2 linked regions of the Sphaerotilus microaerophilus genome follow. The protein of the gene in region 2 interacts with the protein of the main gene of each other region in a pairwise test. Links are inferred from orthologs where the notes say so. Each region holds a gene or a part of one and is shown on either strand. Other genes may lie near its edges.

Region 1 (4,094 bases), 1.3 Mb from region 2 along the record:
CGATCCCGTTCGTCGAGGTGCACCTGTCCAACGTGCACCGGCGCGAGGCCTTCCGCCACCATTCCTACTTCTCCGATGTGGCCGAGGGCGTGATCGTCGGCCTCGGCCCGCTGGGCTACCGGCTGGCGCTGGACTACGCGCTGCAGCGCGCCGCACCGCGCTGATTCCCGTCCGGCTGCGGCTGGCCCCAGTCCGTGCCCCTGCGGGCATCCGGCCAGGCCAGCCCCATCCAGCCCCCCCCCGAACCAGTCACCTGGAGCTTCCCATGGATCTACGCAAACTGAAGACCCTCATCGACCTCGTGTCGGATTCCAACATCGCCGAACTCGAGATCACCGAGGCCGACGGCAAGGTGCGCATCGTCAAGAGCAGCCCGGTGGTGACCGTGGCGCACGCGGCCCCGATGGTGGCCGCTGCCCCAGTCCTTGCGGCTGCTCCTGTCGCTGCACCCGCCGCCGCCCCTGCCGCCCCCGAGTTGACCGGGCACATCATCAAGTCCCCGATGGTCGGCACCTTCTACCGTGCCTCCAGCCCGGGCGCCAAGGCGCTGGCCGACGTCGGCCAGCAGGTCAAGGAAGGCCAGGCGGTGTGCATCATCGAGGCGATGAAGATCATGAATGAGATCGAGTCCGACCACGCGGGCACGATCACCAAGGTGCTGGTCGAGAATGGCCAGGCCGTCGAGTACGGCCAACCGCTGTTCATCATCGAGTGAGCCGGCGTCACCGCCTGCCCAGCCGAGTGGGCGAGCAGGTGGGGCAGATCGACCGGGCCCGGCATCCTGCGCGGGCCCTCAGCGTGCCCATGAGGCCGCGGAGAAGTACATGTTCAAGAAGATCCTGATTGCCAACCGGGGTGAGATCGCCCTGCGTATCCAGCGCGCGTGTCGGGAAATGGGCGTGGGGGCGGTGGTCGTCTACTCAGAGGCGGACCGCGACGCAAAGTACGTCAAGCTGGCCGACGAGGCGGTGTGCATCGGCCCGGCCCCCTCGGCCCAGAGCTACCTGCACATGCCCGCGATCATCTCGGCCGCCGAGGTGACCGACGCCGAGGCCATCCACCCGGGTTACGGCTTCCTGTCGGAGAACGCCAACTTCGCCGAGCGCGTCGAACGCAGCGGTTTTGCCTTCATCGGCCCCACGCCCGAGTCGATCCGCCTGATGGGCGACAAGGTTTCTGCGAAGAACGCAATGATCGAGGCGGGTGTGCCCACCGTCCCCGGCTCGGCCGGTGCGCTGCCTGATGGCGCCGACGAGATCATCCTCACGGCCCGCCAGGTCGGCTACCCGGTGATCATCAAGGCCGCGGGCGGCGGCGGCGGCCGCGGCATGCGCGTGGTGCACACCGAGGGCGCCTTGCTCAACGCGGTGCAGACCACCAAGGCCGAGGCGGGTGCCGCCTTTGGCAACCCGGCGGTCTACATGGAGAAATTCCTGGAGAACCCCCGCCACGTCGAGATCCAGATCCTGGCCGACCAGCATGGCAACGCAGTGTGGCTGGGTGAGCGCGACTGCTCGATGCAGCGGCGGCACCAGAAGATCATCGAGGAGGCGCCGGCACCGGGCATTCCGCGCAAGGTGATCGAGAAAATCGGCGAGCGCTGCGCCGCCGCCTGCAAGAAGATCGGCTACCGGGGTGCCGGCACCTTCGAGTTCCTGTTCGAGAACGGCGAGTTCTACTTCATCGAGATGAACACCCGCGTCCAGGTGGAACACCCGGTGACCGAGTTGATCACCGGCGTGGACATCGTGCAGCAGCAGATCCGCATCGCCGCGGGCGAGAAGCTGCCGTTCACGCAGAAGCAGATCTCGGTGCGCGGACACGCCATCGAGTGCCGCATCAACGCCGAGGATCCCTACACCTTCCTGCCCTCGCCAGGCCGCATCACGATGTGGCATCCACCGGGGGGCCCCGGCGTGCGCGTGGACTCGCACGCGTACACCAACTACTACGTGCCGCCCAACTACGACTCGATGATCGGCAAGATCATCGTCCACGGCGATACGCGCGACCAGGCGCTGGCCCGCATGCGCAGCGCGCTGCAGGAAACGCTGGTCGAAGGCATCTCGACCAACATCCCGCTGCATCGCGAACTCATGGCCGACAAGGCCTTCATCGACGGCGGCACCAGCATCCACTATCTGGAAGGCTGGATGGCGCAACGCCGCCGCTGACCTGGAGCCCCCTGATGGTCGAATTGCTGCTGCTGGTGCCTGCCACCGGCGTGGACCTCGTCAGCGACGCCCTGCTGGAGCTTGATGCTGCGGCGGTGACCGTCGAGGACGCCGATGCGGACACCCCCGACGAGCAGCCGATCTTCGGCGAGCCGGGCATGCCGCAAACGCAGACCGAGAAGGTCGCCGGCTGGCAACGCTCGGTGCTGAAGGCCCTGTTCGAGGACGAAGCAGCGGCCCAGGCCGCCTGCGTCGGGCTGCTGGAACTCGATGAGGCCCAGGGCGTTCATGTGCAGGGCGTTCGACCGGTCGAGGAGCAGGACTGGGTGCGCCTTACCCAGTCCCAGTTCTCGCCCGTGCCGATCACGCCGACGTTCTGGATCGTGCCCAGCTGGCATGAGGTGCCGGCGCAGGCGCGTGAGGTGATCCGCCTGGATCCGGGCCTGGCCTTCGGGACCGGCACGCACCCCACCACCCGCATGTGCCTGCGCTGGATCGCCAACCAGTCCGCCTCACTGTCGGGCAGCTGGGACCGCGTGCTGGACTATGGTTGCGGCTCGGGCATCCTGGCCATCGCGGCGTCCAAGTTTGGTGCTGGCAGCGTCGACGCGGTGGACATCGACCCGGCAGCTGTCGAGTCCTCGGCCCGCAATGCCGATGCCAACGGCGTGCAACTGCACTGCGGACTGCCTGAGGCCGCCGAGGGAACGTACCCCCTGGTGCTGGCCAACATCCTCTCTGCACCGCTGAAGTTGCTGGCCCCGCTGCTGTGCGGCCACGTCACATCCGGTGGCCACCTGGTGCTGGCGGGCATCCTGGAGCGGCAGATCGAAGAACTCCGCACCGCCTACGCACCCTGGGTCGAACTGCAGGTATCGGACACGCAAGAGGGCTGGGTGCTGTTGACAGCCCGCCGGCCGTGACCAGCGACCAGACTGTCGGTCGACGATGAGTCTAGCCACGTCGTGCCCGTCCTGCGGGACAGTCTTCAAGGTGGTGGAAGACCAACTCAAGGTCTCCGAAGGCTGGGTACGCTGCGGCCACTGCCACGACGTGTTCAATGCGCTCGAAGGTCTCTTCGACCTGGAGCGGCGTGATTCGATGATGCAGGGACTTCGCACCCTGCCGGGCGCACTCGACGTGGAACCAGCCGTGCGGCCTGACCGGGGCGGACTGGCCGCTGAACCCACCGAGGTGACGCCTCCGGCCGACATGCCACACGCTGCTCCGGTGGCGGAAACGCAACCGACCGCTGCCCCAGGGGATGCTCCGGCGGTGGAGACGTCGACTGCGATGGCTCCTCTGCAACGATCTGCAGACAAGAACGCACATCCGGGGCATCGCCCACAGGATCCTGCAGAGCGATCCGAACCGCCCACACAAGCCGACGACGAGGCCGAGGATACGCTGTTGGCAGGGGATGTTTCTCAGACACCTCTGCAGGATGAAGCGTCCAAGAAGCGTACCCGCGCCATCGAACAGCACATCGATCGCGAAGAAGAGTCCGCCCCCCCTTCCACGACCGCAGCGACCGAGGAGGCCCTGATTGCCTCGACACTTGCTGCGGACAACCATCCAGAAGATCTTCCTGCATTCGTGCTGGACGCCGAGCGGCGTGCAAGATGGAATCGGCCTCTGGTACGGGGGACCGTGACCGTGGCCGTACTGGCTGGCGCCCTGCTCTTGGCAGGCCAGGTCGCTGTCCATCGCCGCGATCAGATCGCCGCCGTTTGCGAAAGTTGCCAGGGACCTCTTGGCTCCCTGTCGGCTTCGCTGGGCCTGTCCTTGCGTCCACCGGTCGTTCTGGAAGCCGTCGAGGTCGACAACGCGGTGCTCACGCACCCACCCGGCGTAGATGGTTACCGACTCACGGTGCAGGTACGGAACCATTCATCGCATGAGGTCTCGGCGCCGCACATG
Region 2 (5,528 bases):
GCAGCACGCCGTGCTCGACCGGCGACAGTTCGGTGACCTTGCGGTCCAGGTGCGGCGCAAACTCGGCGTCCAGCATGGCGACCTGCTCGATGCAGCCGCTCAGCAGGGCGTCGAAGTGGGTGCTGTCACAGAGGTTGTACTCGTCCTGCTCGCGGATGTGGGCATGCACCACGCGGGCCTCGGCACGGTTGACCTGCCACTCGTACAGACCCTGCAGAGCCAGCTCGCGAGAGCGGCGGCGGGCCGACTTGGGCCGCGGCGGCTTCTGGGCGGATGGGCTCGGGCCCGCAGGGGCGCCGCGGGTGCCGGGGGTTTCCGAAGGGGCGTTCACGTCAGGTCTCCCAGCAGGTTGGCCATCTCGACCACCACGCGGGCGGCGTCGCGGCCCTTCTCTTCGGCGCGGGCCCAGGCCTGGGCCTCGTTCTCGACGGTGAGGATGGCGTTGGCGACTGGCAGGCCGTGGTCCAGCGACACGCGGGTCACGCCCGCGCCACTCTCGTTGGCGACCAGTTCGAAGTGGTAGGTCTCGCCGCGGATGATGCAGCCCAGGGCGATCAGCGCGTCGTGGTCCTTGGTCTCGGCCAGGGTCTGCAGTGCGATGGGGATCTCCAGCGCGCCCGGCACGGTGACGTGACGGATGTGCTTGCGCGCCACGCCCAGCGCCAGCAACTCGGCGATGCAGCTCTCGGCCAGCTGCTCGGTGATGGCGGCGTTGAAGCGGGCCTGCACGATGGCCACGTGCAGGTCTTCGCCGTTGAGTTCGGCGGTAACGCCCTTGTCTGCACCCTGCATGGGTCGGTCCTCGTTGGTTTGGCGCGACGGCCTCGCCACGGCACCGGCCCGCGCGGGCCGCACCGCGGCGGGAACCTGCCGCCGGGGTTTCAGTCCTGCGTGGAGAGGAAGCCGGTGACTTCCAGCCCGTAGCCCGTCATGCTGGGCATGCGACGGCGGTTGCTCAGCAGCTTCATGCGGCGCACGCCCTGCTGCAGCAGGATCTGCACGCCCACGCCGTAGGTGCGCAGGTCGGCCGCGCTGGGCCGGGCGGTCGCCCCCGACGCGGTGGTCGCGGGGGCGATCAGGCCGAGCAGGGCCTCGGCGTCGTGTCCGGCATTGAGCAGCACGGCGACACCGCGCCCAGCCGCTTGCAGCGCCGTCAACGCCTTGGGCAGGGCCCAGGAGTGGCGGTTGCTGGCGTCCAGCAGGTCCAGCACCGAGAGCGGCTCGTGCACGCGCACCAGCACCTCGTCCTCGGGCTGCCACTGGCCCACGGCCAGCGCCAGGTGGACCTGGCCGGTGCGGTCGCGGTAGGTGCTGCAGCGGAAATCGCCCCAGGGCGTGGTCAGTGCCTGCTCACCCAGGCGCTCGATCAGCGATTCGTTGCGGCTGCGGTAGGCGATCAGGTCGGCGATGGTGCCGATCTTGATGCCGTGCTCCCTGGCGAACACCTCCAGCTCGGGCAGGCGGGCCATGGTGCCGTCATCGTTCATGATCTCGCAGATCATCGACGCGGGGGCCAGCCCGGCCATGCGGGCCAGGTCGCAGCCGGCCTCGGTGTGGCCGGCGCGCATGAGCACGCCGCCGTCCTGCGCCTGCAGCGGGAAGATGTGGCCGGGCTGCACCAGGTCGCGCGGCTGCGTCTCGCGGGCCACCGCCACCTGCACGGTGCGGGCCCGGTCGGCCGCCGAGATGCCGGTGGAGATGCCCTCGGCCGCCTCGATCGACACGGTGAACGCGGTGCCGTGCTTGGTGCCGTTGCGCGGCGCCATCGGCGGCAGCTGCAGGAACTCGCAGCGCTCGCGCGTGAGCGTCAGGCAGATCAGTCCACGGCCGTACTTGGCCATGAAGTTGACCGCCTCGGGGGTCACGAGGTCGGCGGCCATGACCAGGTCGCCTTCGTTCTCGCGGTCTTCCTCGTCAACGAGGATGACCATGCGGCCGGCCGCCATTTCAGCCACCAGCTCAGGAATCGGTGATATCGCCATCCTGGGATTGTAGGCGCCGCGTCAGCCGCCGCGCGCCGCAGGGCCGACGGCCGGGCGCGTGGCGGCGCTTGCGGGGGCCGTCAGGCCGCGTCAGTGAGCCAGCCGGCGAGCCGCCCGCGCGGGCGGGCGAGCACACGCAGGTCGTCGCCGATGCGATCGATGCGTTGAAAGTCGAGCTGCGGCGCGCCGTCGAGCGTGACCAGCGGCCCGAAGGACGCCAGCCCGCGGCCCTGGCCGAGCAGCTTGGGGGCGAGGTAGAGCAGCAGCTCGTCGACCAGGTCGGCGGCGATGAAGGCGCCGTTGAGCGTGTACCCGGCCTCGACGTGCAGTTCATTGACGCCGCGCTGCGCCAGGTCGGCCAGCACGCTGTCCAGGTGCACGCGGGTGCGGGCCTGGTCGTCGGCCACGGAGTCCGGCGGCGGGGCGGGGATGACCTGGATGCGGGCAGGGTCGAAGCCGGGGTCGCAGGCCGGCGCCGCCGCGGTGTAGACCAGCACGTCACCGGGCGGCTGCAGCAGCCGGGCGCTGGCGTCGACGGCCAGGCCGCTGTCGAGCAGCACGCGCAGCGGCTGGCGCGGGCTGGGCACCAGGCGCACGTCCAGGCGCGGGTCGTCGTCGCGCACGGTGCCGATGCCGGTGAGCACCGCGCCGGCGCGCTGGCGCCAGGCGTGGCCGTCGCGCCGCGCATCCGGGCCGGTGATCCACTGGCTGCGGCCGTTGGGCAGGGCGGTCAGCCCATCCAGGCTGGCGGCGATCTTCAGCCGCACCCAGGGCCGGCCACGCAGCACGCGCGAGAAGAAGCCCAGGTTCTGCTCCTGCGCGCGAGCGGCGCCCAGGCCCAGCTCCACCCGCACGCCCGCAGCGGCCAGCCGGACCAGCCCCTGGCCGGCCACCTGGGGAAAGGGGTCACGCAGGCTGGCCACCACGCGGGCGATGCCGGCGGCGAGGAGCGCATCGGCGCAGGGCGGCGTGCGGCCGTGATGGGCGCAGGGCTCCAGCGTGACATAGGCGGTGGCGCCACGCAGGGCCGCATCCCCAGCGGACTCGCGCGCGGCGCGCAGCGCCATCACCTCGGCGTGCGGCCCGCCGGCCTGCTGGGTGTGGCCGCTGCCGAGCACCTGCCCCTGCGGCGTGGCGATGACGCAGCCCACGCGCGGGTTGGGCTCGGTCAGGCCGATGGCCTGTTCGGCCAGGTCCAGCGCGAGCTGCATGTGGGCCTGGTCGGCGGCGCTGTACGCGGTGGGGTCGGTCTGGGTGGGGAAGCTCGGTACAGGGGTCACGGAGATGCAGAGGGACAAGGGGGCGGTGCGCCCCGGAGGCGCACCGCGATGGCGCATTGTCAGGGCTGATGCGCGACCGTGCTGTCATCCACCCAGTTGGCCGGCACGCCCATGCTGGCAGGGGCGTCGCGCGGGCAGCCGGCCGCCGCGCGCACGACGAGGAAGTTCTGGTCCCCCAGCGGTTCGCCGACCCCCGCGTAGCGCAGGGGGTGCTCGCGGTTGTCGATGCGTCCGTTGCCATCGTGGTCGGCGCTGTAGCGGCAGATGCGCAGGGCGCCGTCGCCCCCATCGGCGATGGCCCAGCCCCGCGGCACGACGTCGAGCCGGCCCGACCACTGGGGCGGGTTGCCAGCGGGCTGCACGACGCAGGCGTAGTGCACCACGGTCTGGGCGGTGGCGGCCGGCGGGGCCCCGTCGGGGGCGTCGTCCTCGCATTCCCAGGCCGGGTCGGGGTGGCCGGTGCTGCTCAGGCTCAGGCGCAGGTCGAGGTCCATCGCGCTGCCCAGCGGGTTCTCGGCATCGGTGGCCCTGAGCGTGTCACCCTGAGTGGCAAAGCGCAGCACGCCGGCCAGCAGCAGGCCGCTGATCGCCCGGCAGCCGCTGATCTGCGCCGCGGTGAGGTCGGCGCTGGCGAGCCCGGCGGGGCTCTGGCAGCGCGCCGTCACCTGCGCGGTGGCCGCATCGAAGACCCAGGTCAGGGTGCCGCTGGCGCGCGGCTTGTAGGCGATGCGGCCGTCGCTGAGTTCGCGCGCCGTCACCGGGATGAGCGGGTGCCGGCCGAGTGCACCGAGTCCGCGTTCGTCGCCGCGGCGCAGCAGCAGGGCGCCGATCAGGGCCGGGTCGAGGCCGGCGACCAGCGTGGGCAGCCTGAGCTGCCGGGCTTCGCCGTGGCGGTCGGTCCAGGCGAGTGTCGCCGTGACGGACTTCAGCGCCGGGGCGGCGGCGGGGCTGACCGAGCGCGACCGGGTGTACACGGTGGGCCCGCCCAGGTCGGTGACTTCCTGGGCGGCGAGGTTGCCGATCGCCGACCAGGCCGCACCGCTGCCACCTCCACCACTGCCCCCGCCGCTGTCCAGCCGGGTGTAGGCGCGCAGGGTCTCCAGGTCCTCCTCCGCCAGCCGCAGGGCCTCGGCGCGCTGCCGGGCAACCTCACTGCCATGGCGCAGGTGGAGGTGCAGCCGCATCAGTGCGGCGCTGCCCAGGCCGAGCAGCGCGGTGGCGATCAGCACCTCGATCAGCGCCAGGCCGCCGCGGCGTCGCAGCGTGCAGGCGCGTCGAGCGATGGCGCGGAGAGACGTGGTGGTGGCCATGGCGCTGGCGGCGTTCAGCGGTTGTCGAAGTCCTGCCAGCTGCCCGGCACCGGCAGGTAGGCGCCGGGCAGCTCGCGCAGGCGCTGCAGGATGGCGGCGTCGCGCACCAGTTCCACCGGGCCGGACAGGCTGCTGCTGCCCAGGCTGACCACGGCGCCCTGCAGGCGCGCGCTGCCGCTGGCGGACTGCTGCCACTGGACGCTGGTGGCGATCAGCAGGCCGCGCAGGCGCATCGGTCCGTTGAGCTGCACCGCGCCGCGCACCACCAAGAGCACGGGCCGTGCATCGCTGCCCCAGGTCACCTCGCTGCTGACCTGCAGCGCACCGTCCAGCCAGAGGGCGCGGTGGCCGGCGTCAAGGGCCGCGCTGACCTGGTCAGCGCTGCAGGAGCCAGGGCAGCCCAGGCGCTGCCAGGTCGGCAGGGCCCGCAGTGCACTTTCGGAGAGGCCGAACCAGTGTCGCCACGGGGCATCGCCGCTGCCACCGAGGCTGGCGTCGCCTGCCACGATGCTGTCGGCAGGCGCGCGGCCCGCGGGTGGCAGCAGGCGTGCCAGTGGATCCACGGTCACCCCGGCGCCGCCCTGCACGGTCAGGCCGCCGCTGGACGGGTCGCCGTTGACCAGCGTGGTGCTGGCGCCCACCGCCACCGGGCCGGCGCTGACCAGCGCGGCCGACGGCAGCCGCCGCAGGGCGCCCTGCGCCTGCAGCAGCTGGCGCAGGTCGACGCGGGCATCGACGGCGGCCGTGCCGCCGCAGGCGCTGCCACCGGCGCTGCCGATGCCGCTGCAGCCGGTGACGGCCAGCCGCAGGCTGCCGGGCTGGGGCCCGCGGCTGAAGGCAACGGCAAAGGCCGGCTGGTCGCCCGGCAGCGTGGCCGGGTCGGCGGCGCTCAGCGCGGCATCGCCGCTGGCGGGGCAGCTGCAGGTCCAGCGGGTGCCGCCGGCGTGCACGCAGCC

Evidence for each region. The genes of interacting proteins can lie anywhere in the genome.
Region 1: the proteins of ribD (region 2) and accC interact in binary tests that used the Escherichia coli proteins (3 or more experiments, as listed by UniProt). The link is inferred for Sphaerotilus microaerophilus from one-to-one orthologs.

What each region holds. Positions count from the first base shown.
Region 1 is NZ_AP025730.1:6,022,814-6,026,907, forward strand. What follows is about bases 1-2,999. They hold accC (acetyl-CoA carboxylase biotin carboxylase subunit), read left to right. Parts: upstream 1-824; coding sequence 825-2,174; downstream 2,175-2,999. Other genes in these bases: aroQ (type II 3-dehydroquinate dehydratase), read left to right, coding at 1-164; accB (acetyl-CoA carboxylase biotin carboxyl carrier protein), read left to right, coding at 266-715; prmA (50S ribosomal protein L11 methyltransferase), read left to right, coding at 2,189-2,999. Also shown: more of prmA, read left to right, coding at 3,000-3,097; NGK70_RS26205 (zinc-ribbon and DUF3426 domain-containing protein), read left to right, coding at 3,171-4,094. UniProt on the Escherichia coli protein: This protein is a component of the acetyl coenzyme A carboxylase complex; first, biotin carboxylase catalyzes the carboxylation of the carrier protein and then the transcarboxylase transfers the carboxyl group to form malonyl-CoA.
Region 2 is NZ_AP025730.1:4,746,658-4,752,185, reverse strand. Bases 1,129-4,022 are described here. They hold ribD (bifunctional diaminohydroxyphosphoribosylaminopyrimidine deaminase/5-amino-6-(5-phosphoribosylamino)uracil reductase RibD), read right to left. Parts: upstream 3,194-4,022; coding sequence 2,063-3,193; downstream 1,129-2,062. Other genes in these bases: NGK70_RS20270 (type IV pilus modification PilV family protein), read right to left, coding at 3,322-4,022; ribBA (bifunctional 3,4-dihydroxy-2-butanone-4-phosphate synthase/GTP cyclohydrolase II), read right to left, coding at 1,129-1,982. Outside these bases: transcription antitermination factor NusB, read right to left, coding at 1-331; ribH (6,7-dimethyl-8-ribityllumazine synthase), read right to left, coding at 328-792; more of ribBA, read right to left, coding at 882-1,128; more of NGK70_RS20270, read right to left, coding at 4,023-4,572; NGK70_RS20265 (hypothetical protein), read right to left, coding at 4,587-5,528. UniProt on the Escherichia coli protein: Converts 2,5-diamino-6-(ribosylamino)-4(3h)-pyrimidinone 5'-phosphate into 5-amino-6-(ribosylamino)-2,4(1h,3h)-pyrimidinedione 5'-phosphate.